4 regions of the Citrobacter sp. Cm046 genome follow, and region 3 is predicted to be linked to each of the others. Evidence: predicted binding sites of a transcription regulator. Region 3 holds the regulator's gene; each other region holds the start of a gene.
What was found. The regulator PurR, encoded in region 3, represses purine synthesis genes. The targets are predictions, from matches to a motif close to CANGCAAACGTTTGCNTG.
Positions count from the first base shown of each region.

Region 1: the regulator PurR is predicted to act here: its motif matches at 5,717-5,734, upstream of carA (glutamine-hydrolyzing carbamoyl-phosphate synthase small subunit).
Region 2: the regulator PurR is predicted to act here: its motif matches at 4,314-4,331, upstream of pyrC (dihydroorotase).
Region 4: the regulator PurR is predicted to act here: its motif matches at 1,594-1,611, upstream of OGX98_RS07605 (nucleoside-specific channel-forming protein Tsx).

Region 1 covers NZ_JAOWGP010000046.1:398,794-406,421, reverse strand. Annotated here, with positions in the region: gene caiE (carnitine operon protein CaiE) at 1-520, shown strand, start outside; gene caiF (carnitine metabolism transcriptional regulator CaiF) at 562-957, opposite strand; gene carB (carbamoyl-phosphate synthase large subunit) at 1,234-4,458, opposite strand; gene carA (glutamine-hydrolyzing carbamoyl-phosphate synthase small subunit) at 4,477-5,625, opposite strand; gene dapB (4-hydroxy-tetrahydrodipicolinate reductase) at 6,083-6,904, opposite strand; gene rihC (ribonucleoside hydrolase RihC) at 7,078-7,628, opposite strand, start outside.
Region 2 covers NZ_JAOWGP010000037.1:314,315-321,942, forward strand. Annotated here, with positions in the region: gene OGX98_RS10270 (Gfo/Idh/MocA family protein) at 1-862, opposite strand, end outside; gene OGX98_RS10275 (YceH family protein) at 864-1,511, opposite strand; gene rimJ (ribosomal protein S5-alanine N-acetyltransferase) at 1,547-2,131, opposite strand; gene mdtH (multidrug efflux MFS transporter MdtH) at 2,391-3,599, shown strand; gene OGX98_RS10290 (lipoprotein) at 3,715-4,275, shown strand; gene pyrC (dihydroorotase) at 4,380-5,426, shown strand; gene dinI (DNA damage-inducible protein I) at 5,502-5,747, shown strand; gene bssS (biofilm formation regulator BssS) at 6,088-6,342, shown strand; gene solA (N-methyl-L-tryptophan oxidase) at 6,457-7,575, shown strand; gene OGX98_RS10315 (YceO family protein) at 7,626-7,628, shown strand, end outside.
Region 3 covers NZ_JAOWGP010000037.1:6,920-14,547, forward strand. Annotated here, with positions in the region: gene tpx (thiol peroxidase) at 1-43, shown strand, start outside; gene grxD (monothiol glutaredoxin 4) at 254-601, opposite strand; gene OGX98_RS08780 (C40 family peptidase) at 935-1,762, shown strand; gene sodB (superoxide dismutase [Fe]) at 1,890-2,471, shown strand; gene OGX98_RS08790 (MFS transporter) at 2,512-3,681, opposite strand; gene cydH (cytochrome bd-I accessory subunit CydH) at 3,859-3,948, opposite strand; gene purR (HTH-type transcriptional repressor PurR) at 4,246-5,271, shown strand; gene punR (DNA-binding transcriptional activator PunR) at 5,277-6,200, opposite strand; gene punC (purine nucleoside transporter PunC) at 6,313-7,518, shown strand.
Region 4 covers NZ_JAOWGP010000036.1:194,199-201,826, reverse strand. Annotated here, with positions in the region: gene ribD (bifunctional diaminohydroxyphosphoribosylaminopyrimidine deaminase/5-amino-6-(5-phosphoribosylamino)uracil reductase RibD) at 1-305, opposite strand, end outside; gene nrdR (transcriptional regulator NrdR) at 309-758, opposite strand; gene OGX98_RS07610 (SadB/YajI family lipoprotein) at 911-1,450, shown strand; gene OGX98_RS07605 (nucleoside-specific channel-forming protein Tsx) at 1,749-2,627, shown strand; gene OGX98_RS07600 (helix-turn-helix transcriptional regulator) at 2,702-3,394, opposite strand; gene OGX98_RS07595 (VOC family protein) at 3,419-3,784, opposite strand; gene secF (protein translocase subunit SecF) at 4,085-5,056, opposite strand; gene secD (protein translocase subunit SecD) at 5,067-6,914, opposite strand; gene yajC (preprotein translocase subunit YajC) at 6,942-7,274, opposite strand; gene tgt (tRNA guanosine(34) transglycosylase Tgt) at 7,297-7,628, opposite strand, start outside.

The DNA of each region.
Region 1 (7,628 bases), on a different contig from region 3:
TGGCGATGTAATTGTGGGTGCGGGTGTCTATATTGGCCCACTCGCTTCACTGCGCGGCGACTATGGTCGTCTGATCCTTGAAGCAGGCTCCAATCTGCAGGATAGCTGCATCATGCATGGATACTGCGACACCGATACCATCGTGCATGAGCACGGACACATCGGACACGGCGCGATCCTGCACGGCTGCGTGATTGGTCGCGATGCGCTGGTTGGCATGAACAGCGTAATTATGGACGGTGCCGTGATAGGCGAAGAAAGCATTGTCGCCGCCATGAGCTTTGTTAAAGCAGGATTTACTGGCGAACCAAGGCAATTACTGGTTGGGGCACCCGCCCGGGTAATACGAGAAGTGACGGATCAGGAATTGCAGTGGAAGCGAATGAATACCAAGGAGTATCAGGATCTCGCTGTGCGCTGTAGGGCTGGGTTACATGAAACCCAGCCGTTAACGCAGGTCGAAGAAAACCGTCCACGCCTCAAAGGCACAACGGAGGTAAAGCCCAAAACGGCTTCCTGATGGTGCCGGATAAGCATAAGCACCATCCGGCAAAGAAAAGATTACCGACGCATACTTTTTGACAGCATCATCTGCCATTTCTGCTCGCGATTAAGCTCACTAGGGGGAACAGCCGACATCCGTGGCGTTTTCCCAACACTCACTCTTTTCTCCTGCAGACCGTGGCTCAATCGGCTATAAAGCTGAGGATCAATTCTCACAACTTTCACCAGGCGCTGACACTGACATCCGCGACCAGCAAGCTGATTAGGGATCATCTTAACTTCACAAACAATTTCACTCACTTCCGAAAGAATATAAGAGAGCGTATTAATCGCTTTGCAATGTTCAATATCGAAATGACGGGAAATTTCTTTTGCCGTCACCCAACGATCTTCTGCCATAATCCAATCGGCAATTAACAAATAAAGCGGTCTTTCAACATATTCTTCACACATAAGCGCACCATTTCACAAATTAAAAATCTGGCTACGGCTTGTTCAAAATTAATAAAAACAAAGCCATATTAAAATTGTGTATATAAAGGATAGTATGCGACTTGAATGTTGATTAGTGTGAGCAACATCGCGCTTATTACATTGAAAATGTGGTTATGGAATTCTATTTATCCAGGAATGACCTGATAGAGCAAAAAAAAACGGCTCCTTTACAGAAACCGTTTCGAATTATATTTAAAGTCCGCTTAACGCAATTATCACCGGACCATCCAGATATTATTTATTGATCTGCGCGTGCATTTCCTGAACAGACGTCACCTTCTCTGTGGCATCCGCATTCAACGCCATCGCCGTGGCAAAACCACCGTTCAGGGTGGTGTCATAATGCACTTTGTACTGCAGCGCACTGCGACGAATCAGCTTGGAATCCTCAATCGCCTGACGACCTTCTGTGGTGTTGATGATGTAGGTGTATTCGCCATTCTTGATACGGTCCTGAATGTGCGGGCGACCTTCATGCACTTTATTCACCAGACGCGGGTTAATCCCGGCCTCCCCCAGAACAATCGCTGTACCATGCGTGGCATCCAGCTCAAAACCAAACTTCAGCAGTTTGGCCGCAAGGTCGACGACGCGCTCTTTGTCGCCTTCGCGAACAGAGAGTAAAGCGCGGCCCTGTTTTTTCATGGTGGAACTGCTACCCAACTGTGCCTTAGCGAACGCTTCCGCAAAGGTGCGGCCGACGCCCATCACTTCACCGGTAGAGCGCATTTCTGGCCCTAAAAGGGGGTCAACGCCCGGGAATTTGTTGAACGGCAGCACCACTTCTTTTACCGAGTAGTACGGTGGGATAACTTCTTTGGTGACGCCCTGCTGTGCCAGCGTTTTACCTGCCATCACTCGTGCAGCCACTTTCGCCAGCGGAACCCCCGTCGCCTTCGACACAAACGGTACCGTACGCGCCGCACGCGGGTTGACTTCAATCAGGTAGACTTCGTTATTCTTCACCGCAAACTGGACGTTCATCAGACCACGAACCTGCAGTTCGAAGGCCAACTTTTGCACCTGCTGGCGCATTACATCCTGAATTTCCTGGCTCAGCGTGTAGGCTGGCAGGGAACATGCTGAATCACCGGAGTGAACGCCAGCCTGTTCGATGTGTTCCATGATGCCACCAATCAGCACCATTTCGCCGTCGCAAATAGCATCCACATCCACTTCTACCGCGTCATCCAGGAAACGGTCCAGCAGTACCGGCGCGTCGTTGGAGACGCTAACTGCCGTCTGGAAGTAGCGACGTAAGTCGGCTTCGTCGTAGACGATTTCCATCGCGCGACCGCCGAGAACGTAGGATGGACGCACCACCAGCGGATAGCCAATCTCTTTCGCCTTCTCAACTGCCTGTTCGATGGCGGTGACGGTGGCGTTCGCGGGTTGTTTCAGTTTCAGACGGTCAACCGCGTGCTGGAATCTTTCACGGTCTTCTGCACGGTCAATTGCATCCGGGCTGGTGCCGATAACCGGCACACCTGCGGCTTCCAGCGCACGCGCCAGCTTCAGCGGGGTCTGGCCGCCGTACTGGACGATGACACCTTTTGGTTTCTCGATGCGCACGATTTCCAGCACGTCTTCCAGAGTTACCGGCTCAAAGTACAGACGGTCAGAAGTGTCGTAGTCGGTAGAGACAGTTTCCGGGTTACAGTTAACCATGATGGTCTCGTAGCCGTCTTCACGCAGTGCCAGCGAAGCATGTACGCAGCAGTAGTCGAATTCAATACCCTGACCGATACGGTTCGGACCACCACCCAGGACCATGATTTTGTCGCGATCCTGCGTTGGGTTCGCTTCGCATTCATCTTCATAGGTGGAGTACATATAAGCAGTATCGGTGGCAAATTCTGCGGCGCAAGTATCTACACGCTTATAAACCGGGTGCAGATTATACTGTTCACGCAGCTTGCGAATTTCCGCTTCGCGCACGCCCGCCAGTTTTGCCAGACGCGCATCGGCAAAGCCTTTACGCTTAAGAGCACGCAGGAAGTCAGCATTGAGCCCGTTGATGCCAAGCTCCGCCACTTTTTCTTCCAGACGCACCAGTTCTTCAATTTGTACCAGGAACCAGCGGTCGATGTTGGTCAGGTTGAAGACGCCATCGACGGACAGACCTGCGCGGAACGCATCGGCGATATACCAGATACGCTCAGCGCCCGCATCTTTCAGCTCACGGCGAATCTTGGTCAGCGCTTCCGGGTCATCCAGGCTCACTTTAGGGTCGAAACCGGTAGCCCCCACTTCCAGACCGCGCAGTGCTTTCTGCAAAGATTCCTGCTGGGTGCGACCAATCGCCATCACTTCACCAACAGATTTCATCTGAGTAGTCAGACGGTCGTTGGCGCCGGCGAATTTCTCGAAGTTAAAGCGTGGGATTTTGGTCACGACGTAGTCGATAGACGGCTCAAAGGAAGCCGGAGTACGACCGCCCGTGATGTCATTCATCAGTTCGTCGAGGGTGTAACCGACCGCCAGTTTTGCCGCCACTTTCGCAATCGGGAAACCGGTCGCTTTTGATGCCAGCGCCGACGATCGAGAAACACGCGGGTTCATTTCGATAACAATCAGACGACCATTTTTGGGATTCACCGCAAACTGGACGTTAGAACCACCGGTTTCCACGCCGATTTCACGCAGTACCGCCATCGAGGCGTTACGCATGATTTGGTATTCTTTATCGGTCAGCGTTTGCGCCGGAGCTACGGTGATGGAGTCACCGGTATGGATGCCCATAGCGTCGAAGTTTTCGATGGAGCAGACGATGATGCAGTTGTCGTTTTTATCACGTACCACTTCCATCTCGTACTCTTTCCAGCCAATCAGCGACTCATCAATCAGCAGCTCTTTGGTTGGGGAAAGATCCAACCCGCGTTCGCAAATTTCTTCAAACTCTTCGCGGTTATAAGCGATACCGCCACCGGTGCCGCCCATGGTGAAGCTAGGCCGGATAATGCACGGAAAGCCAACATCAGCGGCAACCGCGAGCGCTTCTTCCATGGTATGTGCGATACCAGAACGCGCAGTGTCGAGGCCGATTTTCTTCATCGCGATATCGAAGCGACGGCGGTCTTCAGCTTTATCAATCGCATCCGCCGTTGCCCCAATCATGGTCACACCGAATTCAGCCAGTACGCCCTGACGCTCAAGTTCCAGTGCACAGTTCAGCGCAGTCTGGCCGCCCATGGTCGGCAGTACCGCATCCGGGCGCTCTTTTTCGATAATCTTACGCACAACTTCCCAGTGAATCGGCTCGATGTAGGTAGCATCGGCCATTTCCGGGTCGGTCATAATGGTTGCCGGGTTGGAGTTTACCAGAATAACGCGGTAACCCTCTTCACGCAGGGCCTTACATGCCTGCGCACCGGAATAGTCAAACTCACACGCCTGGCCGATAACAATCGGACCCGCGCCCAGAATCAGGATACTTTTTATGTCTGTACGTTTTGGCATGGCTCTATTAACTCCTGATTATTTCGCGGACTGACGGTAAAGCTCAATTAACTCGATAAAGTGGTCGAACAGCGGCGCAGCATCATGCGGCCCCGGACTGGCTTCCGGGTGGCCCTGGAAGCTGAACGCCGGTTTATCAGTGCGGTGGATACCCTGAAGGGTGCCATCGAACAGCGATTTATGCGTTACGCGCAGGTTTGCAGGCAGCGACGCTTCATCCACCGCAAAGCCGTGGTTTTGTGCAGTAATCATCACGGTGTTGTTATCAATATCTTTAACCGGATGGTTGCCGCCGTGGTGGCCAAACTTCATCTTGATAGTCTTAGCACCGCTCGCCAGCGCCAGTAGCTGATGGCCTAGGCAGATGCCGAATACCGGAATATCGGTTTCGAGGAATTTTCCAATCGCGTCGATAGCGTAGTCGCACGGAGCCGGGTCACCAGGACCGTTGGACAGGAAAATACCGTCCGGATTCATCTTCAGTACTTCCTCTGCGGAGGTCTTCGCCGGCACCACCGTCAGGCGACAGCCGCGATCCACTAACATGCGCAGAATATTGCGTTTAGCACCAAAATCATAAGCCACAACATGGAACGGGAGTTCATCTGCAGATTTCGCTTCTGGCAGGTCACCTGCCAGCGTCCAGCTCCCCTGCGTCCAGTTGTAAGGCTCCGCAGTGGTGACTTCTTTCGCCAGGTCCATTCCGTTCAGGCCTGGGAAGGCTTTCGCTTTTTCCAGCGCCAGAGCTGCATCCGGGTTATCCCCTGCAATGATGCAGCCATTCTGTGCGCCTTTTTCACGCAGCAGACGAGTCAGCTTACGGGTATCAATATCGGCAATCGCCACAATGTTGTGACGCTTCAGGTAAGAAGAGAGGTCTTCAGTATCGCGGAAGTTGCTGGCAATCAGTGGCAGGTCGCGGATGACCAGACCTTGCGCATGTACCTGAGAAGATTCTGCATCGGCTTCATTGGTGCCGACATTGCCGATATGGGGATAAGTAAGAGTGACGATTTGGCGGGAATAGGAAGGATCAGTGAGGATTTCTTGATAACCGGTCATTGAAGTATTGAAAACGACTTCCCCAACCGCCGAACCTGTTGCCCCTATGGCCCGACCGTGAAACTGGGTTCCGTCTTCCAGAACCAATAGCGCTGACTTAATCAAAACACCCTCCAGAGAATATTCACTCACTTTATTTGCATATTAATTCATTAAGACAGAATGAATCAATGCAAATTTGCTTACCTATGGATTTCTGGCAAACGGCGGCATTCTAGAGACAGCCCAGCTAAAAGTCTACCCAAAAGGGCAATTTTTATTATTATTTTACGCAACTGGAATGAAACATGCGATTTAACAGGCAAAAAGATCAGCTAAGTGGGGGTAGAAAACGCTTGCGGAACTTATCGAGCGTGAAAAATAGCTTACACATGAAAAAAAGTAGACCATTTGGTCAAAATTTACATTTAATCTACAAAATACTGTAGGTAAATGTTTCAAATTAATCAACTCAGGACAAAAACACACAAAAACAATCAAAAATAAAAGGGCAATAAAATATTGCCCCATGTAATCAACTAATTATGATTACAATAACCACATCACGAAGGATAAATAATGCCTATAAACTGCGTAAATCAAGCACATCACGCATGTCAAAAAGACCATTTGACTTAGATTTAAGCCAGATGGCCGATCTCACCGCTCCATTAGCAAACGTCATACGGCTGGAAGCCTTGTGCGTAATCTCGATACGTTCGCCAATATCAGCGAACATCGCGGTATGTTCCCCGACGATGTCCCCTGCACGCACTGTGGCAAAACCAATGGTGCCAGGTACACGTTCACCGGTGTAACCTTCACGGCTATAGACAGCGCAATCTTTGAGATCTTTATCCAGTGCCCCGGCAATCGCTTCTCCCATCGCCAGCGCTGTGCCTGACGGCGCATCTACTTTATGACGGTGGTGGGCTTCGATGATTTCAATGTCGGTGTAATCACCCATCACTTTCGCCGCTTTTTCCAGAAGCTTCAGCATGACATTGACACCCACGCTAAAGTTAGCGGCGAATACAATGCCAATCTCCTGAGCAGCATCATGAATAGCTTGTTTGCCTGCATCATCAAAGCCAGTCGTCCCAATAACCATCCCTTTTCCATGCTGGCGACAAAATGCCAGATGCGTCAAAGTGCCTTCCGGGCGAGTAAAATCGATAAAAATATCGAAATCATCTTTGATCGCCTCAAGGCTACTCTGCACAGTCACGCCCGTTTTCCCGGCTCCTGCCAACTCTCCGGCATCGCTACCCAGCAAGGATGAGCCTTCACGCTCCAGCGCCGCGCCCAGCTGTACGCCATCCATGCCGAGGGTGGCCTGAATCAACTGGCGCCCCATGCGCCCCCCGGCTCCCGCGATGGCAACGCGGATTTGTGCATCATGCATAGCTATTCTCTTTTGTTAATTTCACGTAAATCATTTTCAGATTAACCAGCGCATCGCTGCGCCGCCAGCCGAAAACGTCGATAATTAGAATTTAATGATAAACAGGGAGAGATATCAGTAAAAGACATGACACTACGGAATAAGCAGCGTCATATCGTTATATCGTGCAGAAATCAGGGGGCCAGCGCCAACACGTGAGCAACCCACTGTTGAAAACCTTCAACGTTCAGATCCAGCGCCACCTGTGCGTTTGCCGGTTGACCAAGTCGTCCTTCAATATCCACCACCGTCGTACCCGACGTGTATTCACCCTGCGTTTCTACTGCCACAAAGCACGGCTTCATTGTGAACAGATCCGGACGCACCAGCCAGGCAATGGCGCAGAGATCGTGCATACGCAGCCCTGTATTCATGCTACCACTGCGGTAATGACTGAACAGCGCATGCAGCATTCTCCCGGTCTGGTTCAACTCAGGCAATGTCGCCAGATAATCTGGTGCGAGTACTGCCTGATTAGTAACATCCAGCCCGCACATCACAATCTCCAGCCCACTCTGGAATACTTTTGCTGCCGCTTCAGGATCGATAGCAATATTAAACTCCGCATTTGGCGTAAAGTTTCCCCTACCCGCGGAACCGCCCATGATCACCAGACGACGAATATTGAACGCACATTCCGGATAGTGCATCAGCAGCAATGCAATATTAGTTAACGGACCAATAG
Region 2 (7,628 bases), 310 kb from region 3:
CACCCGCCGTCTCAGGAACCGTCTGATTTTGCACGCATTCAATAAAGTGACGCGCGCATCCGGCAAAGCCACGTTGTTCCAGGGTTGTTTGCCAGCCTGGAACCGGCTTGTGTACTACGCCCTGTCCACGCTCCTCACGCCATTCCCGCATATCAGTAACGTCTATTAATCCTCCGTTCATCACCACCTGTACACTTTCTCGTTGGCTGCCCGCCCGACGATGCATACTGGTGGTTACTTGCACCTGACCCGCAGAAAAATGGTGTTCGGCATAAAGCATCGCCCCGGATTCGTTGGTCAACAGCGTACCGCTATTTATCAAAGCCTCTCCCCCGGACAGCCACAGCGCGGTGTCCACGACGTGCAGATAATCATCCAACAGCGTAAAACGCAGATCGTGCGGCCCAACACTATCCGTACGATGCTTGTCCATTCTGACAGAAGCAGCATCACCTAACTGCGCTTTTAAATCCCGGTAAAGCGGCGCAAACCGGCGATTGAAACCCACCATCAGCGTCAGTTTTTTCCGCGCCGCGAGTGCCACCAGTTGTTCAGCATCGCGCAAATTTTCCGCCAGGGGTTTATCCACGCAAACATGGATCCCGGCATTAAGCAATTCACTCACCACAGCATAATGTGTTGCGGTACTGGAATGGACAAAAACGGCATCGCAGGTTGCTGCCAGATTCGCCAGTGAATCAACGTATGGCATCCGCCAGGTTTCGCAAATACGCTCTGCTTTTTCCCGCGAAGGTGACCAGGCTCCCTGTAGTGTCCACTCCGGAGCCGCGCCAAGGACGGGTAACCAGGCTTTTTGCGCAATGCCGCCCAGCCCGACAACACCGATACGTAATTTTTTCACATTAGTCTCCCAGATGCGCCAGTAGCGAATCGAGCCGCTGTTTTAGCTCTGCCACTTCAGTTTCCAGCGCCTCGACGCGCGCCTGCAAACCACCAGAAGCAGCCGGAGATTCATCTGCCGTTGCGATCGGCTCATCAACTTCACCGCAAAACAGGTGCATATAACGGCTTTCGCGCTTACCGGGTTCACGTGCCAGACGGACAACATAAGGACCATCTTCACGGGTGGCCAGTGTCTCCAGAGTCGATTCAACTTCTGCCATGTCACTGAATTCATACATACGGGATGCTCGACTACGCAACTCTCCGGGCGTTTGTGCGCCGCGCAATAATAACGTCGTAATTAACGCCACTTCTCCTGCACTGAGCTTCAGATTGCCAAACTCTGAGTTACAAAAGCGTTGCTCGTATTTGGTTACGCGATTACCAAACCCGCTTACAGTACGCAGAAAATGCCGTTTAACCAGGTTATCCAGTTGGTCCTGCACTTCCGATTCCGACAGGTTCATCACCGGTTCACGATTGGTTTTTTGATTGCAGGCGGTCACAACGCCATTCACGGAGAGCGGATACTGTTCTGGCGTTGTTACCTGCTTTTCCAGCAGACAGCCAATCACGCGGGCTTCGGTGGCGGTTAATTCGTATTTCATCGTCTTCTCCATTAATCAGCCAATACAGCTGAAACTTAGCGACCCGGGGTCCATTCTGATGTTGTCAACGCCGTTAGCACGTGATCGCGCCACTGCCCGTCAATCAGCAGGTAGTCTTTTGCATACCCTTCTTTTTCAAAACCAAGCCGCGCCAGCAAATCGCCGCTACGTTTATTATGTGGCATGTAATTCGCCATAATGCGGTGAATATGCTGTGAGCGCTGCATATAACGAATGGCCGCGGTTAAGGCTTCATACATCAGCCCCTGTCCCTGCCACTTCTGCGCAATGGAATAACCGAGATAACATGCATGAAAAGATCCACGCACGACGTTAGAGAAGTTCGCGACGCCGATGATCTCTTTCTCTTCTGGATCGAGCAACGCAAAATAATAAGCAGACCCTTGTTTATGAAATTCAGAGATCATACTCAGACGCGCCTGCCAGCCAGAAGGATAACAATGGCTTTCATCGCGAACAGGTTCCCAGGGTTTTAAGAAATGACGATTTTCTGCGTAATAATCTGCCAGACGCCAGGCATCACGCTCATGCACTAAACGCACGACCAGGCGGTCCGTGGTTAAGCGCACTTTTGGCACGTTACTGCGATAGCCAAACATTCTATACCTACTCCTTCCCGTAACGTCTTCAATACGCTATTTGCGATACTATACCTGTGCAAATACACCCTGTGAAAAGAGCAAAACATCATTTTTTGAATTATTCACACATTTTGATGAAAACTCTCTATCAAGACTGGCTTTTGATAAAAAAATATTGTTTCCCCAGGGGTGGGAAAAGATCAGACGACACCGCAGAATAGGAGGTGCTTATCTTTTAAACTCTAATCAGAGTGACGAGTTTTTCCCTGGAGGGGAAATGTCGCAAGTTTCGCAGGCGAGGAACCTGGGTAAATATTTCCTGCTCATCGATAATATGTTGGTCGTACTGGGTTTCTTCGTCGTATTCCCGTTGATCTCTATTCGTTTCGTCGACCAAATGGGCTGGGCTGCCGTAATGGTTGGTATTGCGCTTGGATTACGCCAATTTATTCAGCAAGGGCTGGGTATTTTTGGCGGAGCGATTGCAGACCGTTTTGGTGCAAAACCGATGATTGTCACCGGCATGCTGATGCGCGCCGCCGGATTCGCCACTATGGGTATTGCCCATGAACCCTGGCTGCTGTGGTTTTCCTGTTTTCTCTCCGGATTAGGCGGCACACTGTTCGATCCTCCCCGCTCCGCGCTGGTGGTCAAACTGATCCGCCCGGAAAAACGTGGGCGTTTCTTCTCTATCCTGATGATGCAGGATAGTGCCGGCGCGGTCGTTGGTGCGTTACTCGGAAGCTGGCTGCTACAGTACGACTTCCGACTGGTATGCGCCACGGGCGCGATTTTGTTTGTCCTGTGCGCTGCCTTTAATGCCTGGCTTCTCCCCGCGTGGAAACTGTCGACGGTGAAAATTCCGGTACGCGAAGGGATGAGTCACGTGATGCATGACAAGCGATTTGTCACCTATGTCCTGACATTAGCGGGTTATTACATGCTGGCGGTGCAGGTCATGCTGATGCTACCGATTATGGTTAACGATATTGCGGGTTCACCGTCCGCCGTGAAATGGATGTATGCCATTGAAGCATGCCTCTCCTTAACGCTGCTCTACCCGATTGCTCGCTGGAGTGAAAAGCGTTTTCGCCTGGAACACCGCCTGATGGCCGGTTTGTTGGTGATGTCTCTCAGTATGATGCCCATTGGTCTGGTCGGTAATTTACAGCAGCTTTTCACTCTGATCTGTACGTTCTATATCGGTTCCATTATTGCGGAACCAGCGCGGGAAACGCTCAGCGCATCGCTGGCGAATGCGCGGGCACGGGGGAGTTACATGGGCTTTAGTCGGCTGGGATTAGCTATCGGCGGCGCAATAGGTTACATCGGCGGCGGCTGGTTGTTTGACATGGGCAAAGCGTTGTCGCAACCCGAACTGCCATGGATGATGCTCGGGGTTATCGGCCTTATCACTTTTCTGGCTCTGGGCTGGCAGTTCAGCCACAAACGCACATCACGCGGTATGCTGGAGCCAGGTGCCTGATATTTAGCCAGCCGCATGGACACATTTTCAGTTTTTTCTGCTGGTGTCCGGCGTGCTGGTACTAGATGCTGCTTTGTGTCACGATTACGCCACAAGCATCATGTTGAGGAACCCCATGAAAAAGTTTTTTTTTGCCGCTGCACTAATTGTCGGCGGCCTGTTGGTTGGTTGTAATCAACTCACGCAATACACGGTTAGCGAGCAAGAAATTAATCAGGCGCTGGCGAAACACAATAACTTTTCTAAAGACATTGGCTTGCCCGGTGTTGCTGAAGCACATATTGTTCTGAGCAATCTCGCCAGTCAGATCGGTCGTGAAGAGCCGAATAAAGTGACCCTGACCGGGGATGCCAATCTGGATATGAACTCCCTGTTTGGCAGTCAGAAAGCGACCATGAAGCTGAAGTTAAAAGCATTGCCGGTCTTCAACAAAGAAAAAGGCGCTATCTATCTGCAAGAGATGGAAGTTGTTGATGCAACCGTCACACCGGAAAAAATGCAATCGGTTCTGCAAACCCTGATGCCTTATTTAAACCAGTCGCTGCGGAATTATTTCAATCAGCAACCGGCTTATATCCTGCGAGAAGATAGCAGTAACGGCGAAGCGCTGGCGAAAAAGCTGGCCAAAGGTATTGAGGTGAAACCGGGAGAAATAATCATTCCGTTTACTGATTAATAAAAATGAGGGTGCATCAGCACCCTTTTTTTCGTGCAAACGAAAACGTTTCCGCTTATCCTTTGTTTCCGGCAAAAATGACTATCCTCAGCCGGAGCATATTGATGACTGCACCATCCCAGGTTTTAAAGATCCGCCGCCCAGACGACTGGCATCTTCACTTTCGCGATGGCGACATGTTAAAAACTGTCGTGCCCTATACCAGTGAAATTTATGGGCGCGCGATTGTCATGCCCAACCTGGCACCGCCTGTCACTACGGTTGACGCCGCTATCGCGTACCGTCAGCGCATTCTTGACGCGGTGCCTGCCGGTCACGATTTCACCCCATTAATGACCTGCTACTTAACGGATACGCTGGATCCCAATGAGCTGGAGCGCGGATTCAAAGAAGGTGTATTCACTGCAGCCAAACTCTATCCGGCGAATGCCACCACCAACTCCACACACGGCGTGACATCTATTGATGCCATCATGCCAGTGCTGGAGCGGATGGAAAAACTCGGCATGCCATTGCTGGTACATGGCGAAGTGACCCATGCGGACATCGATATTTTTGATCGCGAAGCGCGCTTTATTGAAACTGTGATGGAGCCATTGCGTCAGCGCCTGACCGCGCAGAAAGTCGTGTTTGAACATATCACCACCAAAGATGCAGCAGAGTACGTGCGTGACGGGAATGAATTCCTCGCAGCAACGATAACGCCACAGCATTTAATGTTTAACCGCAACCATATGCTGGTAGGCGGAATTCGCCCGCATCTGTATTGCTTACCGATCCTCAAGCGTAACATCCACCAGCAGGCGCTGCGTGAACTGGTCGCCAGCGGTTTTACCCGCGCATTCCTTGGCACTGACTCGGCACCACATGCACGTCATCGCAAAGAGTCCAGTTGCGGCTGCGCGGGTTGTTTTAACGCACCGACCGCGCTGGGCAGTTATGCCACCGTATTCGAAGAGATGAATGCTCTGGCCCATTTTGAAGCCTTCTGCTCGCTTAATGGCCCTCGATTCTACGGACTGCCGGTTAACGAAACCTTTATTGAACTGGTTAGAATTGAACAGCAGGTACCGGAGAGCATCGCGCTTGAAGATGACACACTGGTCCCCTTCCTCGGCGGAGAAACGGTACGCTGGTCTGTAAAAAGATAAAAAAAATATAGCCAACTGTTGTCAATTACTGAAGTTAACTGTATAAATAACCAGTATATTCAACAGGGGGCTATTATGCGTATTGAAGTCACTATTGCTAAAACTTCACCTTTGCCTGCCGGTGCGATTGACGCCCTGGCAGGTGAACTCTCCCGCCGTATTAACCATCATTTCCCGGATAACGAAGGTAATGTCACCGTTCGTTATGCCACCGCAAACAATCTGGCGGTCATTGGCGCGACCAAAGAGGACAAAGAACGCATCAGCGAGATCCTGCAGGAAACATGGGAAAGCGCAGATGACTGGTTCATCAATGAATAATAAATGATATGCAGTGATGTTTATTTGCCGGGTCGCCCCGGCTTTTTTACACACATTGCCTTTTAATCAATAGCGTAATCCTGCTACCAAAACGGGTAACGTTTATTTACGCAACTGATTATCTTTTAGCCTGAGCATCAAAATAACTGCATAACATGCCAAAAAAATATGAATAAGGTGCCGATTTATTGTTCGGATAACACTTAAAACATAAAATTTATGCGTCTCCCTCTTTAAATTTCCAGTGAATACCCATATTTATTGATATACTGAAGTTGCTTCAGAAAAAACGCATTGAACCTCGAAAACCGTTGTCTAGTAACACGAATTAGGGGGCATGATGGAAAAGAATAATGAAGTCATTCAGACTCATCCGCTTGTAGGATGGGACATCAGCACCGTTGATAGCTATGATGCGCTGATGCTGCGTTTGCACTACCAGACCCCGAATCGTCCGGACCCGGATGGGACTGAAGTTGGTCAAACGCTCTGGTTAACCACTGATGTTGCCAGGCAATTTATTTCGATATTAGAAGCAGGAATCGCCAAAATTGAATCAGGCGATTACCAGGTGAATGAGTATCAGCGTCATTAAATCTGATGCACCCAACCATCAAAAGGCACCTTAACGGTGCCTTTCTTATTTCCTGGTTGAATAATGCTGGTCATTTATTTACCCTGCAACTATCGCGATTGCAGAGAGAAGCGGATGAAATACGACTTAATCATTATTGGCAGCGGTTCCGTGGGTGCCGCAGCTGGATACTATGCCACTCGCGCCGGTCTGAATGTTCTGATGATCGATGCACATATGCCACCACATCAACAGGGCAGCCACCACGGCGACACACGATTAATTCGTCATGCGTATGGCGAAGGCGAAAAATACGTTCCGCTGGTACTGCGTGCGCAGACATTGTGGGATGAACTCTCCACGCAAAATGAAGAACCCGTGTTTGTCCGTTCAGGTGTTATCAACCTCGGCCCGGCAGATTCAACCTTCTTATCTAACGTGGCGCAAAGCGCAAAACAGTGGCAGCTAAACGTTGAGCAACTGGACGCAGCCGCGATTATGGCGCGCTGGCCCGAAATCCGTGTACCTGAAAACTATATTGGCTTGTTTGAAGCAGAGTCAGGTTTTTTACGCAGTGAGCTAGCCATTAAAACCTGGATCCGTCTGGCTGAGGAAGCAGGCTGTGCACAGCTATTTAAATGTCCTGTCACCGCAATTCATCATCATGATGATGGCGTCACGGTTGAAACAGCGGACGGAGACTACCATGCTAAAAAAGCGCTGATTAGCACCGGAACCTGGGTTCAGGCACTGGTGCCCGAACTGCCAATACAACCGGTGCGCAAAGTGTTTGCATGGTACCAGGCAGACGGGCGCTACAGCATTAAAAACAAATTCCCGGCATTTACCGGTGAGTTGCCGAATGGCGATCAGTATTACGGTTTCCCGGCTGAAAATGACGAGCTGAAGATTGGTAAACATAACGGCGGGCAGATCATCCATTCCGCCGAAGAGCGTAAACCGTTTGCCGCAGTTGCCAGCGATGGTTCCGAAGCTTTCCCATTCCTGCGTACTATTCTGCCCGGTGTTGGATGTTGCCTGCATGGTGCGTCCTGCACTTACGATAACTCTCCGGACGAAGACTTTATTATCGATACGCTGCCAGAGCATGACAATACGCTAATCATTACCGGGTTGAGCGGTCATGGCTTCAAATTTGCCTCCGTGTTGGGGGAGATCGCTGCGGATTTCGCCCAGGACAAACCGTCAGCCTTTGACCTGTCCCCGTTCAAACTTACCCGTTTTAAACAATAATCACTAAATGGCCTCTCTGTGAGGCCATTTCTATTTAAGGAATACTTTTGATG
Region 3 (7,628 bases):
CGAGCCAGACTACACTGCCGCACTGGACGTACTGAAAGCCTAAGTTCTTTTGAAGACACAACGTCTTCGCTGGCATAAAGCCAGTCAGTTGAAAAACTGGCTGGCTTTTTTGTTTATAGCCCCCAGATATTGCCGGAAGCTACAGACAAAAAAATCCGGAAACGAATGAACATTTCCGGATTCTTATACAACCATCTGTTCGGCCAACCGCCTGGCAGTCACCAACGATGATGTTGTTTTTTATATCTGCTGATTATTCAGCATCTGGTTCTTCGGTTTTGTACTTCGCCGCAGTCTCTTTGATAAGAGTCTGCAACTCACCGCGCTGGTACATCTCGATTAAAATGTCGCAACCGCCAACCAGTTCACCATCAACCCACAGCTGCGGGAAGGTTGGCCAGTTTGCGTATTTCGGCAACTCGGCGCGAATATCCGGATTTTGCAGAATATCGACATAAGCAAAGCGTTCACCACAGGCTGACAGCGCCTGCACGGCCTGTGCGGAGAAACCGCAGCTTGGCAGTTTTGGAGAACCTTTCATGTACAGGAGAATCGGGTTTTCAGCGATCTGGCGCTGGATTTTTTCGATAGTGGTGCTCATTATCTTGCTTCCTTAAACTTCTTTTACGGCAGTAGTCTGACATTGTAGCGGGTCAGGCTGGCAACGGAAAATAACATTTTCATTACGCCTTATTATTTTATCCCCTGTCGCTAAAAGTTGCATTCACAATCTCACTTATCCCCTTAAAGGGTGTGGATTTGATTATCTGTTCACCAGTTTTATCTTTATTTGCTGTTTTTTTTTGCGGTCGGTAACGAAACATAGTTTTAAACGAAAAAAGCTATTAAGTTTCCCGTTTCTATAGATTAGAATCATCAAGTTTTGTAAATCACACGCAGGCACGATAGACCTGCCTTACCAGAGGACTGCTCAGTGGCGCGGATAAACCGAATCTCGATCACGCTCTGTGCTTTACTTTTTACCACACTGCCTTTTACGCCCATGGCCCATGCTTCCAAGCAAGCCAGGACGACGCCTACTGTTTCGCACACCATCAAAACGGTAGATAAAAAGAAAAGCTCAACAGCCAGTCAAAAAACAACCAAAACCACTCAGAAGACGGCTAAAAAATCCACCAGCAAAACCAGCAGTAAAACCGCCTCAGTAAAAAAACGCACAACCACTCCAGCAAAATCGACTAAAATAGCAAATCGTCGGGGGAAAGCAGCCACAGCGCAAACCGCCGCCGTCACCTGGACTGAAAAATGCACCCCGCGTAAAGGTCATAAACCGCGCTGTGTGAAAGTGAAGTCGACAACCCCTGTAACGCTTGCTGAGACACATAAAGTTAAAGTGCAAAAAGCGACCAAAACCGCCATGTCCACCCTGATGAACCAAATCGGTAAACCTTACCGTTGGGGTGGCACATCACCAAGGACCGGTTTTGATTGCAGCGGTCTGGTCTATTACGCGTATAAAGATTTGGTGAAGTTTCGCATTCCGCGCACCGCCAATGAAATGTACCACCTGCGGGACGCAGCACCTATCGAACGTGGCGAACTGAAAAACGGCGATCTGGTCTTCTTCCGGACACAGGGCCGGGGTACCGCCGATCACGTCGGTGTCTACGTTGGCAACGGCAAATTTATCCAGTCGCCTCGTAGCGGTCAGGAAATTCAAATCACCTCGCTGAGCGAAGATTACTGGCAGCGCCACTATGTCGGCGCTCGACGCGTAATGACGCCTAAAACAATTCGCTAAAAACTTACCCTACAGCGTGTGCTGTAGGGTAAGTTCTTCTTTTGCATAACCTTTCAATTTGCTACCCTATCCTTACGCACAATGAGGTTATTGTGTGTACTCAATATAAATAATAAGGAGAGAAGCAATGTCGTTTGAATTACCTGCATTACCGTATGCCAAAGATGCTCTGGCACCGCACATTTCTGCTGAAACGCTGGAATACCACTATGGCAAACACCATCAAACCTACGTGACTAATCTGAATAATCTGATTAAAGGCACAGCGTTTGAAGGCAAGTCACTGGAAGAGATCGTACGTAGCTCTGAAGGCGGTGTATTTAATAACGCAGCTCAGGTATGGAACCACACGTTCTACTGGAACTGTCTGGCACCAAACGCTGGTGGCGAACCGACCGGAAAACTGGCCGAAGCCATTACTGCATCCTTTGGCAGCTTCGCAGACTTCAAAGCGCAATTCACCGATGCCGCAATTAAGAACTTCGGTTCCGGCTGGACCTGGCTGGTAAAAGGGACGGATGGCAAACTGGCTATCGTTTCCACCTCTAACGCAGGTACACCACTGACCACCGATGCGACACCTCTGATGACCGTTGACGTCTGGGAACACGCCTACTACATCGACTATCGCAATGCACGTCCTGGCTACCTGGAGCATTTCTGGGCGCTGGTAAACTGGGAGTTTGTTGCGAAAAACTTCGCAGCATAAAAATGACAACGCAGAAGGGATCCCCTTCTGCGTTTTAGTGTCAATTTGCAGTCGGGCACGCTTCCTGAGGCTGTTTTTTCGCTGAGATGAAGACCAGCAGCAAAGCCAGCCCCGCCACAATCGCCCCCATCACCGGCACAAAGCTATAACCTAACCCACCGGATATCACTGCGCCACCAGCCGCAGCCCCGAGGGCATTGCCCAGATTAAATGCCCCAATATTAACCGATGAAGATAATCCTGGCGCTTCGCTGGCAACGCGCATCACGCGCATCTGCAAAGGCGGGACTACCGCAAACGTCGCCGCGCCCCAGACCACCATACTGATAGCCGCTCCCAGCTCATTACGCGCCAGAAATGGAATTGCCAGCATAATGACCATCAGCAGTAATAAAAAGCCTTTCAGCGTGCCGTTGACCGACTTGTCTGCCAGCCGACCACCAAGATAATTACCAATAGAGAAACCAACGCCAATTAACACCAACATCCCGGTGACAAATGCTGGTGTGGCATGGGTAATACTGTGCAGAACGGGTGAGATATAGGTATAAAGCGTAAACATCGCACCTGCTCCCAATACGGTGGTCAGTAGCGCCGAGACAACCTGCGGACGCATCAGCACCGCAAGTTCTTTACGCACTTCAGGACGCTCTCCTGCCCCGCCTTTAGGTAACGAGAAGAACAGACTGATCATCGCAATCACGCCCAGACCCGCAGTTGCCAAGAATGACATTCGCCAGCCGATGGTCTCGCCCAGCCAGGTTGCCGCAGGGACACCGCCAATATTGGCGATCGTTAGGCCCATAAACATGGTAGCAACCGCGCTGGCCTGCTTGTGTTTTGGCACCACGCTCGCCGCCACAACAGAACCAAGGCCAAAAAAAGCGCCGTGATTAAGACTGGTCAAAATACGTGAAAGCATGAGAGTGGTGTAATCCGGTGCAATTGCCGAAAGCACATTACCCAGTGTAAATATCGCCATCAGAAAAATAAGCGCATTACGGCGCGCACGATGAGAAAGCAACAATGTCATCAACGGAGCACCCACCATCACGCCAACCGCATATGCGCTGATTAACATTCCGGCAGCAGGAATCGAGACATCCACACCCCGGGCAATGACGGGTAATAATCCCATAGGAGAAAATTCGGTCGTGCCAATACCGAACGCACCAATCGCCAGTGCCAGTAACGGATAATTTATTTTCATACTTCGACTCCATAACGTCGAGCCGTGGCACGACACGTAATAAGAGCCAAAAGCATGACATTGATCGCAAAAATAATAAAGTTAACAAATTTGCAAAAGACTTTTGCAAATTCGCAAATAATAGAACGGGAAAAACGTGCTGAAGGGATGAGGGAGATTGCTCTCCCTCGGAGTAAATCAATGCAGTGCTGCGGTCAAACCACTTGCTACAATCAGGCCCAGAACAATAATGGTGGTGACTAACGAAAATTTCAGATCGGTGCTCATCAAGTTTTCTCCTTTTTATTCCCACACAAAAAGTGATATTGCGCATTTTTGCATACTTGAACGCAAAAATCTCTCACGATTTATATTGATAAATGCTTTTAACTCTTCCCCTTTTCGTTAAGATCAGACAAAATTCCACGCTTACTTGATTAGCGTACCGGCCATTGACCCCTTCCTGACGTTCCGTGTCGTTTTCCCGGCGTGCCGCAACTCTGACGTTGCGTTAAGGGTGTGTAAAGGCAAACGTTTACCTGGAGTATTCTCAGGAGCTTAGGATATGGTCTGGAGTGAGATGTAATGGCAACAATTAAAGATGTAGCGAAGCGAGCAAACGTTTCCACTACAACCGTATCACATGTAATTAACAAGACGCGCTTTGTCGCGGAAGAAACGCGTAATGCAGTCTGGGCAGCCATTAAAGAGTTGCACTACTCTCCCAGCGCAGTTGCGCGCAGCCTGAAGGTGAATCACACCAAGTCGATCGGCTTGTTGGCGACCAGCAGCGAAGCCGCCTATTTCGCGGAAATTATCGAAGCCGTTGAGAAAAATTGTTTCCAGAAAGGCTACACGCTGATTCTGGGTAACGCATGGAATAGCCTCGAAAAGCAGCAGGCATATCTCTCAATGATGGCGCAAAAGCGCGTCGATGGCTTACTGGTAATGTGTTCTGAGTATCCGGAATCACTGCTTTCCATGCTCGAAGAGTATCGCCATATTCCGATGGTCGTCATGGACTGGGGCGAAGCGAAAGCCGACTTTACCGACACGGTCATTGATAACGCTTTCGAAGGCGGTTATATGGCGGGTCGATATCTGGTAGAACGCGGCCACCGCGAGATTGGCGTGATCCCAGGCCCTATGGAGCGCAACACCGGCGCCGGACGCCTGGCAGGATTTATGAAAGCGATGGAAGAAGCGCTGATTAAAGTACCTGAAAACTGGATCGTACAGGGCGATTTTGAACCAGAATCCGGATATCGCGCCATGCAGCAAATCCTCTCCCAGTCGCATCGTCCGACTGCCGTCTTCTGCGGTGGCGATATCATGGCGATGGGTGCTCTTTGCGCCGCTGACGAGATGGGTTTGCGTGTACCGCAGGATGTGTCGTTGATCGGTTATGACAACGTGCGCAACGCCCGCTTCTTCACGCCAGCGTTGACCACGATTCACCAGCCGAAAGATTCGTTAGGTGAGACTGCCTTCAATATGCTGTTAGACCGTATCGTAAACAAGCGCGAAGAGTCGCAATCTATTGAGGTCCACCCTCGACTGGTGGAGCGTCGCTCCGTTGCCGACGGCCCATTCCGCGATTACCGTCGTTAAACCTGTTATACGGGAGCCTGTTCCGGCTCCCGTAGCCACTCTTTATTCAGCGTTTCGCTATCTCCCAGGTAGTCCAGCAACCAGAGCAGTGCTGGCGACGTATCATTTTGCTGCCAGGTCAGACAACATGCGGCATCAGGAAAAGGGTTTTCCAGCTGCAAAGCAACCCACTTACCGCTATCGATCCACGGTTTAGCAAAATGTGTTGGCACCATGCCCACACATAGCCCAGCCGATAAACAGGTAGCAGAGGATTCCCAGTCCGGTACCACGACACGTTTTTGGTTATCCAGCAGCCATGTGATTCGTTTCGGTAGCGTGCGCGAAGTATCTTCACGAACCAACGACGGCCAGTTGCGCAACGTGTCATCGCTTAATGGCCCGGGAATCGAAGCCAACGGGTGATGGCTCGCCACCACGCAACTCCAGCTCAGCATTCCCATATCACGAAACGTGTAACGTCCCCCCACCGGAATCGCCTGCGTTGCACCGATCGCCAGTTCGACGCGACCATCCGATAGCGCATCCCAGACACCGTTAAACACTTCCTGAAAAACCAGCAGTTCCACATCATCGAAGTGACGATAGAAATCCACAATCATCTGCCGGGTGCGTTCCGGTCGCACAATATTATCGACTGCAATCGCGAGCTGCCCTCGCCAGCCGTTGGCGATTTGCTGACATTGCTGGCGAGTGATCTGCATTTTTTTGATAACAGACCGACCTTCTTTTAAAAACCACGCCCCTGCGGGTGTTAGTTCCACATCCCGATGACGTCGCTCGAAAAGCGGAACTGCAAGCCACTCCTCCAGTTGACGAACGGTGTAGCTTACCGCCGAAGGTACACGGTGCAACTCCTGCGCAGCCGAACTAAAGCTGCCGTTACGCGCAACCGCATCAACGACTTCAAGTGAATATTCCGACCACATAGTCTGCCTACAAAAATTTTGAAATCAGTAAACAAATATTAGCGTTTCACAGCGAGAATTTCACTCACTACACTCTGCGACACTGTTTTACTGCTTAAAAAGAGAAATGATGATGCAACCTGGAAAAGGGTTTTTAGTCTGGCTGGCCGGTCTTAGCGTGCTCGGCTTTCTGGCAACGGATATGTATTTGCCCGCCTTTGCTGCTATTCAGTCCGATCTGCAAACCCCTGCGTCTGCCGTCAGCGCCAGCCTTAGTTTGTTCTTAGCCGGTTTTGCCGTTGCGCAGCTTCTGTGGGGGCCACTCTCCGACCGCTATGGTCGTAAGCCAATTTTATTGCTGGGATTATCCATCTTCGCCCTGGGTAGTCTGGGGATGCTATGGGTTGAAAACGCCACCGGCTTGCTGGTGCTGCGCTTCGTCCAGGCCGTCGGCGTTTGTGCCGCATCAGTAATCTGGCAGGCGCTGGTTACCGATTACTATCCCTCGCAAAAAGTTAACCGTATCTTTGCCACCATTATGCCTCTGGTCGGCTTATCACCTGCCCTCGCGCCCTTATTAGGTAGCTGGATCCTGGTACATTTTTCCTGGCAGGCCATTTTTGCCACCCTGTTTGCGATTACCTTGATCCTGATGTTGCCTGCCCTGCGGTTAAAACCGACAGCAAATGCGCGTGACGATAGTCAGGACGCGTTGACGTTCGCGACGCTACTGCGTTCTAAAACATACCGTGGAAATGTACTGATTTATGCGGCATGTTCTGCGAGCTTTTTCGCATGGCTGACCGGCTCACCGTTTATCCTGAGCGAGATGGGCTATAGCCCGGCAGTAATTGGACTGAGCTATGTTCCACAAACTATCGCCTTCCTGATCGGCGGGTACGGTTGCCGCGCCGCACTGCAAAAATGGCAGGGTAGCCAGTTGCTGCCATGGCTACTGATCCTGTATGCAATCAGCGTTATTGCCACATGGGCAACCGGTTTTATTCACCACGTTGCACTGGCCGAAATCTTGATCCCATTCTGCGTCATGGCGATAGCGAACGGCGCGATCTATCCGATTGTCGTCGCTCAGGCACTACGTCCTTTCCCGCAGGCAACAGGACGCGCAGCGGCGATGCAGAACACGCTACAACTGGGTTTATGCTTCCTGGCAAGCCTTGTGGTGTCGTGGTTAATCAGTACTCCGTTGCTCACAACCACCAGCGTAATGCTGTCAACGGTGTTCCTGGCTGCGCTTGGATATAAAATGCAGTCGCAAAAAGAGAATGATTCCCTGGCGAATGAGGGCTCTCAGATTGCACATGGTGAGTCACATTAATAACCGTCATAAATTAATTAGCTGGCTAACAATTTTCGGTTGAATCACCAAATATTCAGGCCTATACTGATTTCCAGTTGTTAAAATTACGATAATTATTCTGTGTTAAC
Region 4 (7,628 bases), on a different contig from region 3:
TCCTGCATGGCGGCCACAACTCGCGTCACGCCTGCGGCGATCAGCGCATCACAGCACGGCGGAGTCCGACCATGGTGGCTGCAGGGTTCCAGCGTAACGTAAGCCGTTGCGCCTTTTGCTTTCTCACCCGCCATCCGCAACGCATGAACTTCAGCATGCGGTTCACCTGCGCGATGATGATAACCTTCACCGACGATCTCGCCATCTTTAACAATCACACAGCCTACGTTGGGGTTGGGATGTGTGGTAAAACGTCCGCGCGCAGCAAGCTTCAGCGCTCGCGCCATGTAAAATTCATCCTGCATGGCTTAGTCCTGTAGGCGAGCAATCTCTTCGCCAAATTCTTTGATATCTTCAAAGCTCCGGTAGACCGAGGCAAAGCGGATGTAGGCGACTTTATCGAGCTTTTTCAGTTGCTCCATCACCAGGTTACCGATCATCTTGCTCGGAACCTCACGTTCGCCTGTCGCGCGCAGCTGGGATTTTATATGGTTTAACGCCATTTCGACGTCATCAGCGCTAACAGGTCGTTTCTCAAGTGCTCTGAGCATACCGCTACGCAGTTTTTCCTCATTAAAAGGTTCACGCACATCATTGCTTTTTACAACGCGCGGCATGACAAGTTCAGCCACTTCAAAAGTGGTAAAACGTTCGTTACAGACCAGACACTGCCGGCGGCGGCGTACCGAGGAGCCCTCGCCTACAAGACGAGAGTCAATTACCTTAGTGTCTACGGCGAAACAGAATGGGCAATGCATACGGCGTCCTGACCAGGTGGTTAACAGAAATCTATTTTACCCTGAACTGGCGTGACAACAAAGGCAGAGCGCTTTTGAGATAAAGGATCGATGCCTTCGTGCTCTTTGCACACTACCATTATGCTATCGCGACAATAAAGGAAGTAACCTACATGACAAGACGTTACCTAAGAATTCTCCTGGTGGGAAGTCTCTTTAGTCTTAGCGCCTGTGCACAGCAAAGCGAAGTACGCCAAATGCATCAAAGCGTCAGCACGCTGAGCAAAGAGATGACACAGCTTAATCAGGAAACGGTGAAAATAACGCAGCAGAATATGTTGAATGCAAAATCCACCAGTGGCGTCTATTTACTACCGGGTTCCAAAACCCCCGCCCGACTGAACAGTCAGATCGGTACGTTACGCATGTCACTGGTGAATATTGCACCAAATGCAGACGGTACGCGCCTGACATTACGTATTCAGGGCGAATCCGACACCCCTTTACCCGCTTTTAGCGCCACCGTAGAGTACGGGCAAATTCAGGGCACCACGGACAACTATCAGGAGGTGAATGTTCAGAACCAATTGATAAACGCTCCGGCAAGTATTCTTGCACCCAGCGACGTAGACATTTCGTTACAGCTTAATGGCCTGTCTCCGGAGCAATTAGGGTTTGTACGCATCCACGACATCCAGCCTGTGACACAATAAACTTTTTTGCGGAACGTTTTGTGCGTTCCGCAACATCACCAGCCTTCATTTTGTTACTCCTCTGACATCATCGAGATTTTTAGTAAAACTTGGCAACATTCATGGGAGCCAGTACAATTCGCCGCCTAAAGTACGCAAACGTGAACGCAATCGATTACGTAAATGATAGAACTGTGAAACAAGACATATTTTTGTGAACAATGATTTTTATAATAGGCTCCGAAGAAATACGAAATATTTAGAAACGCAAATTGCGCCTTTTTCACTCCCGAAAGGGATTTCAAACAGTGGCATACATATGAAAAAAACATTACTTGCAGCCGGTGCAGTACTGGCGCTCTCCTCGTCCTTTACTGCTAATGCGGCAGAAAATGACAAACCGCAATATCTTTCCGACTGGTGGCATCAGAGCGTTAACGTAGTAGGTAGCTACCACACCCGTTTCGGACCACAGATCCGTAACGATACCTATCTGGAATATGAAGCTTTCGCTAAGAAAGACTGGTTCGACTTCTATGGTTACATGGATGCGCCAGTCTTCTTCGGTGGTAACACCGATGCGAAAGGTATCTGGAACCACGGTTCCCCGCTGTTTATGGAAATTGAACCGCGTTTCTCCATCGACAAACTGACCGGTACTGATCTGAGCTTTGGTCCGTTCAAAGAGTGGTACTTCGCCAACAACTATATCTACGACATGGGTCGTAACAAAGATGGCCGTCAGAGCACCTGGTATATGGGTCTGGGTACCGACATCGACACTGGCCTGCCGATGAGCCTGTCCATGAACGTATACGCTAAGTATCAGTGGCAGAACTACGGTGCAGAAAATCAAAACGATTGGGATGGCTACCGTTTCAAAGTGAAATACTTTGTGCCAATTACCGAACTGTGGGGTGGTAACCTGAGCTACATTGGTTTCACTAACTTTGACTGGGGTTCCGATCTCGGTGATAAGAGTGCTTATGCTGAGAATGGTATTAAACAGCGTACTAACGACTCTATCGCCTCCAGCCACATTCTGGCACTGAACTACGACCACTGGCACTATTCCGTCGTCGCTCGTTACTGGCACAACGGCGGTCAGTGGAACGATGACGCTGATCTGAGCTGGATGAAAGAAAACGTTCGTTCTACCGGTTGGGGTGGCTATCTGGTTGTCGGTTACAACTTCTAATTTTGCCTGATACCGGGCGGCACTGCGCCGGCCCGGAGACCAGCATGTTAAAGCCAGCTTAACCGCTGGCTTTTTTATGGCTTATCGTCACAGCGAACTTTACGCAAAAAGTCGCTTAGCGAACGTCCGGTATCCTCACGAAAATGCCTGTCCACAGGGGTAACGCAGAGACAACGATCAACACGAAAACAGCGATAATCCTCACGCCTTTCACACCATGCAACCAGTAGCCAGTGCTCTCCCCAGAAAAATAACCCCAGCGGCTGCACATCTCGCCAGGAGAGTTGCCCGGCTTCGTCACGATAATGCAGTGCCAGAACCTGTTGGGTAGATACAGCCCGGTGTATAAGATCAAATGTGCTACGAGAATGTAATTGAGTTCCAAAGTCAGGGGCAAAAATACGCGTCTGTTCTGCCCTGCGACGACTCTCTTCTGGCAGGATCGCCAACACTTTTTCCTGCGCCGATTCCAGCTCCCGCGAGAGCGAATCACCGCCCCAGGTTTTCAGTAATCGGATTGCGACCATCAGTGCTTCTGACTCACGGTGAGTGAGCATTAAAGGTGGCAGATCAAATCCTGCCATTAAACGGTACCCGCTGCCCGCCTCCCCTTCAACAGGCACGCCGGATATTGATAAATCGCAGATATCGCGGTAGATCGTGCGAGGAGAAACCTCGAGCCGCTCCGCCAGATGCGCCGCCGTTGTCAGCCTCCTGCCACGCAGGATCTGTACAATCTGAAATAAACGGTCAGCGCGCCTGGTCATCTTAACCCTCTGTATTTAGAAATATTATGCAGGCTGGTGCAAGCCAACGCGATTACCTTCACTATCGGTAAATAACGCAATCGTGCCAATATCCTGCCCCAGCTCAAGTGGTCCAAACACACACTTACCACCCGCTGTTTCGACACGCGCAAGCGTAGCCGGGAGATCGTCCGTATGCAGATAAATAATAGCGCCCTGCTGCGAAGGCGTAATACCATCAAATTTAGCCAGTGCGCCACCGGGGGCTGGGTCCTGATGCGGGAACACTGCCAGCTCAGCACAATCCATATTCTCCCGACGCAGCGAAACCTGCATCACCGGTTCATAAAAAGCAATGGCACGATCCATTTCCGCTACCGGGATTTCAAACCAGTTAATCACGTTATTCATACATCCTCCTGCCTTTGTGGGTAATCTCAGAAGGACTATAAAACAGGACTACTGACAGCATACTGTCAGTAGTGTTTGCAAAAAGGGCCAAAAGTTTCCCTCTGGCCCGTTTCGGGCGCATGTTGCCACGCGGCGACAAGGCCAACGGAGATCAAGCCCCGCAACACTGTGCCTCACCGGGTCACCCCAGCTTGGGGCGATTCTACTCCACTCGCTAATATCCACACGAAATCAGCGTGCTACAGGCAAAAAAAATCCCGACCTTGCGATCGGGATTCCAGCTTTTACGCGCAGCTTCGGTTACGGCAGAATAGACGGCTGATCCGCCCCTTCTTTCTCGACCTTCTGCTGCAGCATGTGCTCGCGCTTCATACCCAGCTTCAACGCCAACGCCGATGCTACGTAGATAGACGAGGCAGTACCGATGGAGACACCGATAAGCATGGTCAGCGAGAAGCCTTCCAGCACCGGACCACCAAAGAGGTACAGCATCAGAATAACCACTAACGTCGTACCGGAGGTGATTAACGTACGGTGCAACGTCTGGGTCAGTGACACGTTAAAGATTTCGTAAGGCGTACCGCGACGGATTTTGCGGAAGTTTTCACGAATACGGTCAGATACCACGATACTGTCGTTTAGCGAGTAACCAATTACCGACATCAACGATGCGACGATTGTCAGGTCAATCTCGATATGGAACAACGACAGGATCCCTAAGGTGATAATCACGTCGTGCGCAAGGGAAATCACGACCCCAGCGGCCAGTCGCCACTCAAAGCGGAAACCGACATACACAAGGATGGAAATCAGCGCCACCATCAGCGCCATCGCACCGGTTTGCGCCAGATCAGCACCCACGCTGGGTCCGACGAACTCGATACGTTTCACAGCGGCATTCTGGTTAGTTGCTTCGTTAATTACACTCAGCACTTTACTACCCAGTACCTGCCCGCCGTTTTCACCTTCAGTTGGCGGCATACGAACCATAATGTCGTGGCTACTACCGAAGTTCTGCAGCAGCGGCTCAACGAAACCCGCTTTCTCCAGCGCATCGCGCATCACGTCCATTTCCGCTGGTTTTTCCAGCGTGATTTCAATTACCGTACCACCAGTAAAATCGAGCCCCCAGTTAAATCCGCGTACGCCCATCACCACGATGGCCGCAATCAGCAGAAAACCAGAGATGCCGAAAGCCCAGTAGTCCCAGCGCATAAAGTCGATGACTTTACGGCCGTGGTTCAATTGTTCAACAGTATATTCCTGTGCCACATCGCACTCCTCAGATTGACAGCTTTTTGACGCGCTTGCCGCCATACAACAGGTTTACGATGGCACGTGTACCGACGATCGCGGTGAACATCGACGTCGCCACACCAATACCGGTAGTAATCGCGAACCCTTTAATTGCCCCAGTACCGACTGCATACAGGATCAGGACCTTAATCAGCGTCGTAATGTTCGCATCGAAGATGGAACTGAACGCGCCCGCATAGCCCTCGTTGATCGCCTGCTGTATCGAACGTCCGTTGCTCAACTCTTCTTTGATACGTTCGTTGATCAGTACGTTCGCATCGACCGCGACGGCAAGGGTTAAGACGATCCCCGCAATACCCGGCATACTTAGCGTGGCACCCGGCAGCAACGACATGATACCGACGATCAGTACCAGGTTGGCAATCAGCGCACTTGTCGCAATCAGGCCGAACTTCTTATAGAAGAAGATCATGAACAGGATAGAAACCACCAGACCAGCCAGACAGGCTTCCAGACCCTGCTTGATGTTCTGCATACCCAGAGTCGGGCCGATAGTCCGTTCTTCAACAATCTGAATCGGCGCAATCAACGCACCGGCACGCAGCAGCAGCGACAGCTGACGCGCTTCGTTCGGGTTGTTAATTCCAGTGATACGGAAGCTGTTACCCAGGCGAGACTGGATGTTGGCGATGTTAATCACCTCTTCCTGTTTCACCAGCATCGCACGGCCGTTGGCATCTTTTTTACCGCTGTCTTTGTACTCGACGAACAAGGTCGCCATCGGCTTACCGATATTGTCCTTGGTAAAGTTAGACATGATGTTACCACCCGCGCTATCCAGCGAGATGTTAACCTGCGGTTGGTTATACTCATCCATGCTCGACGTGGAGTCGGTGATATGGTCGCCGGTCAGGATCACGCGTTTATACAGCACAACTGGCTGTCCTTCGCGGGACTGTTTCACTTCTGAGTCGCCCGGTACGCGCCCGGATGCAGCAGCAGACTGATCAACGTTGGTATTTACCAGACGGAATTCCAGCGTAGCAGTCGCACCCAGAATTTCTTTCGCACGCGCGGTGTCCTGAATACCAGGCAGTTCGACCACAATACGGTCAGCGCCCTGGCGTTGAACAACCGGCTCAGCGACACCCAGTTGGTTAACACGGTTGCGCAGAATGTTAATGTTCTGCTGTACCGCGTATTCACGAGCTTCGCTCAAACGCGCATCAGTCATCACCGCACGCAGCGCATTGCTGCCCTGGCTTGAAATCACCAGATCCTGATGACGCTTGCTCAGGTAAGAGATAGCCTCGTCACGGGCTTTGCTGTCACGGAAGGTGATGCTCAGACCGTAGTTATCTTCTTTACGAACGGTAGTATAAGGAATGCCTTTTTCACGCAGGTCGCTGCGCAGGCTGTCGATATTTTGTTCCTGCAGTTTACCCAGCGCGGTGTCCATATCCACTTCCATCAGGAAGTGAACGCCGCCACGCAGGTCAAGACCGAGTTTCATCGGTTCTGCGTGAATAGCAGCCAGCCAGCGTGGTGTTGCCGGAGCAAGGTTAAGCGCCACGACATATTGATCACCCAGCACGCCCAGCAGCACTTCACGTGCGCGCAGTTGGGTATCGGTGGAGTCGAAGCGCGCAAGAATAGCGCCCTCTTCCAGAGCCACAGACTTAGGTGTAATTTTTTCTTCTTGTAACGTTTTCTGGACCTGGATCAGCGTTTGCTCACTGGCGGCGGCACCGCGCACGCCAGTGATTTGAACAGCCGGATCCTCACCATACAGGTTGGGAAGTGCGTAAAGCAGGCCGACGATAATCACGACGACCAGCATGATGTACTTCCACAAAGGATAACGGTTTAACACGGCAGTTCCCTTCGGGAAAACAATAAATTACAGCGCCTTCATCGTGCCTTTCGGCAGAACGGCAGCTACGAAATCACGTTTGATAACCACTTCAGTGGTGTCGTTCAGCGCGATAGCGATGTAGCCAGTTTCTGCTACTTTGGTCACGCGACCGACCAGGCCACCGTTAGTCAGCACTTCATCACCTTTGGCAATGGAGTTCATCAGGTTTTTATGTTCTTTGGTGCGTTTCTGCTGTGGACGCAGGATCATGAAATAGAAAATCAGACCAAACACCACCAGCATCAGAATCAGAGACATCGGGCTGCCCTGCGCCGGAGCACCTGTTGCCGCTACCGCATCAGAAATAAAAAAGCTCATTCAAATTCCCTCATTATTAAAATTAATCAACGTTCAAAGGTGGAACAGGTCGACCCTGACGTTGGTAAAAATCGGTCACGAAGCTCTCTAATTTACCCTCTTCAATAGCCTTGCGTAAACCCGCCATCAAGCGCTGGTAGTAACGAAGGTTATGAATCGTATTGAGTCGCGCGCCTAATATTTCGTTGCAACGGTCAAGATGATGCAAGTAGGCGCGTGAATAATTGCGACAGGTGTAGCAATCGCACTCGGCATCGAGCGGACTGGTGTCGCTTTTATGTTTCGCATTACGAATTTTTACCACGCCGTCAGTCACAAACAAATGACCATTACGGGCATTTCGTGTTGGCATCA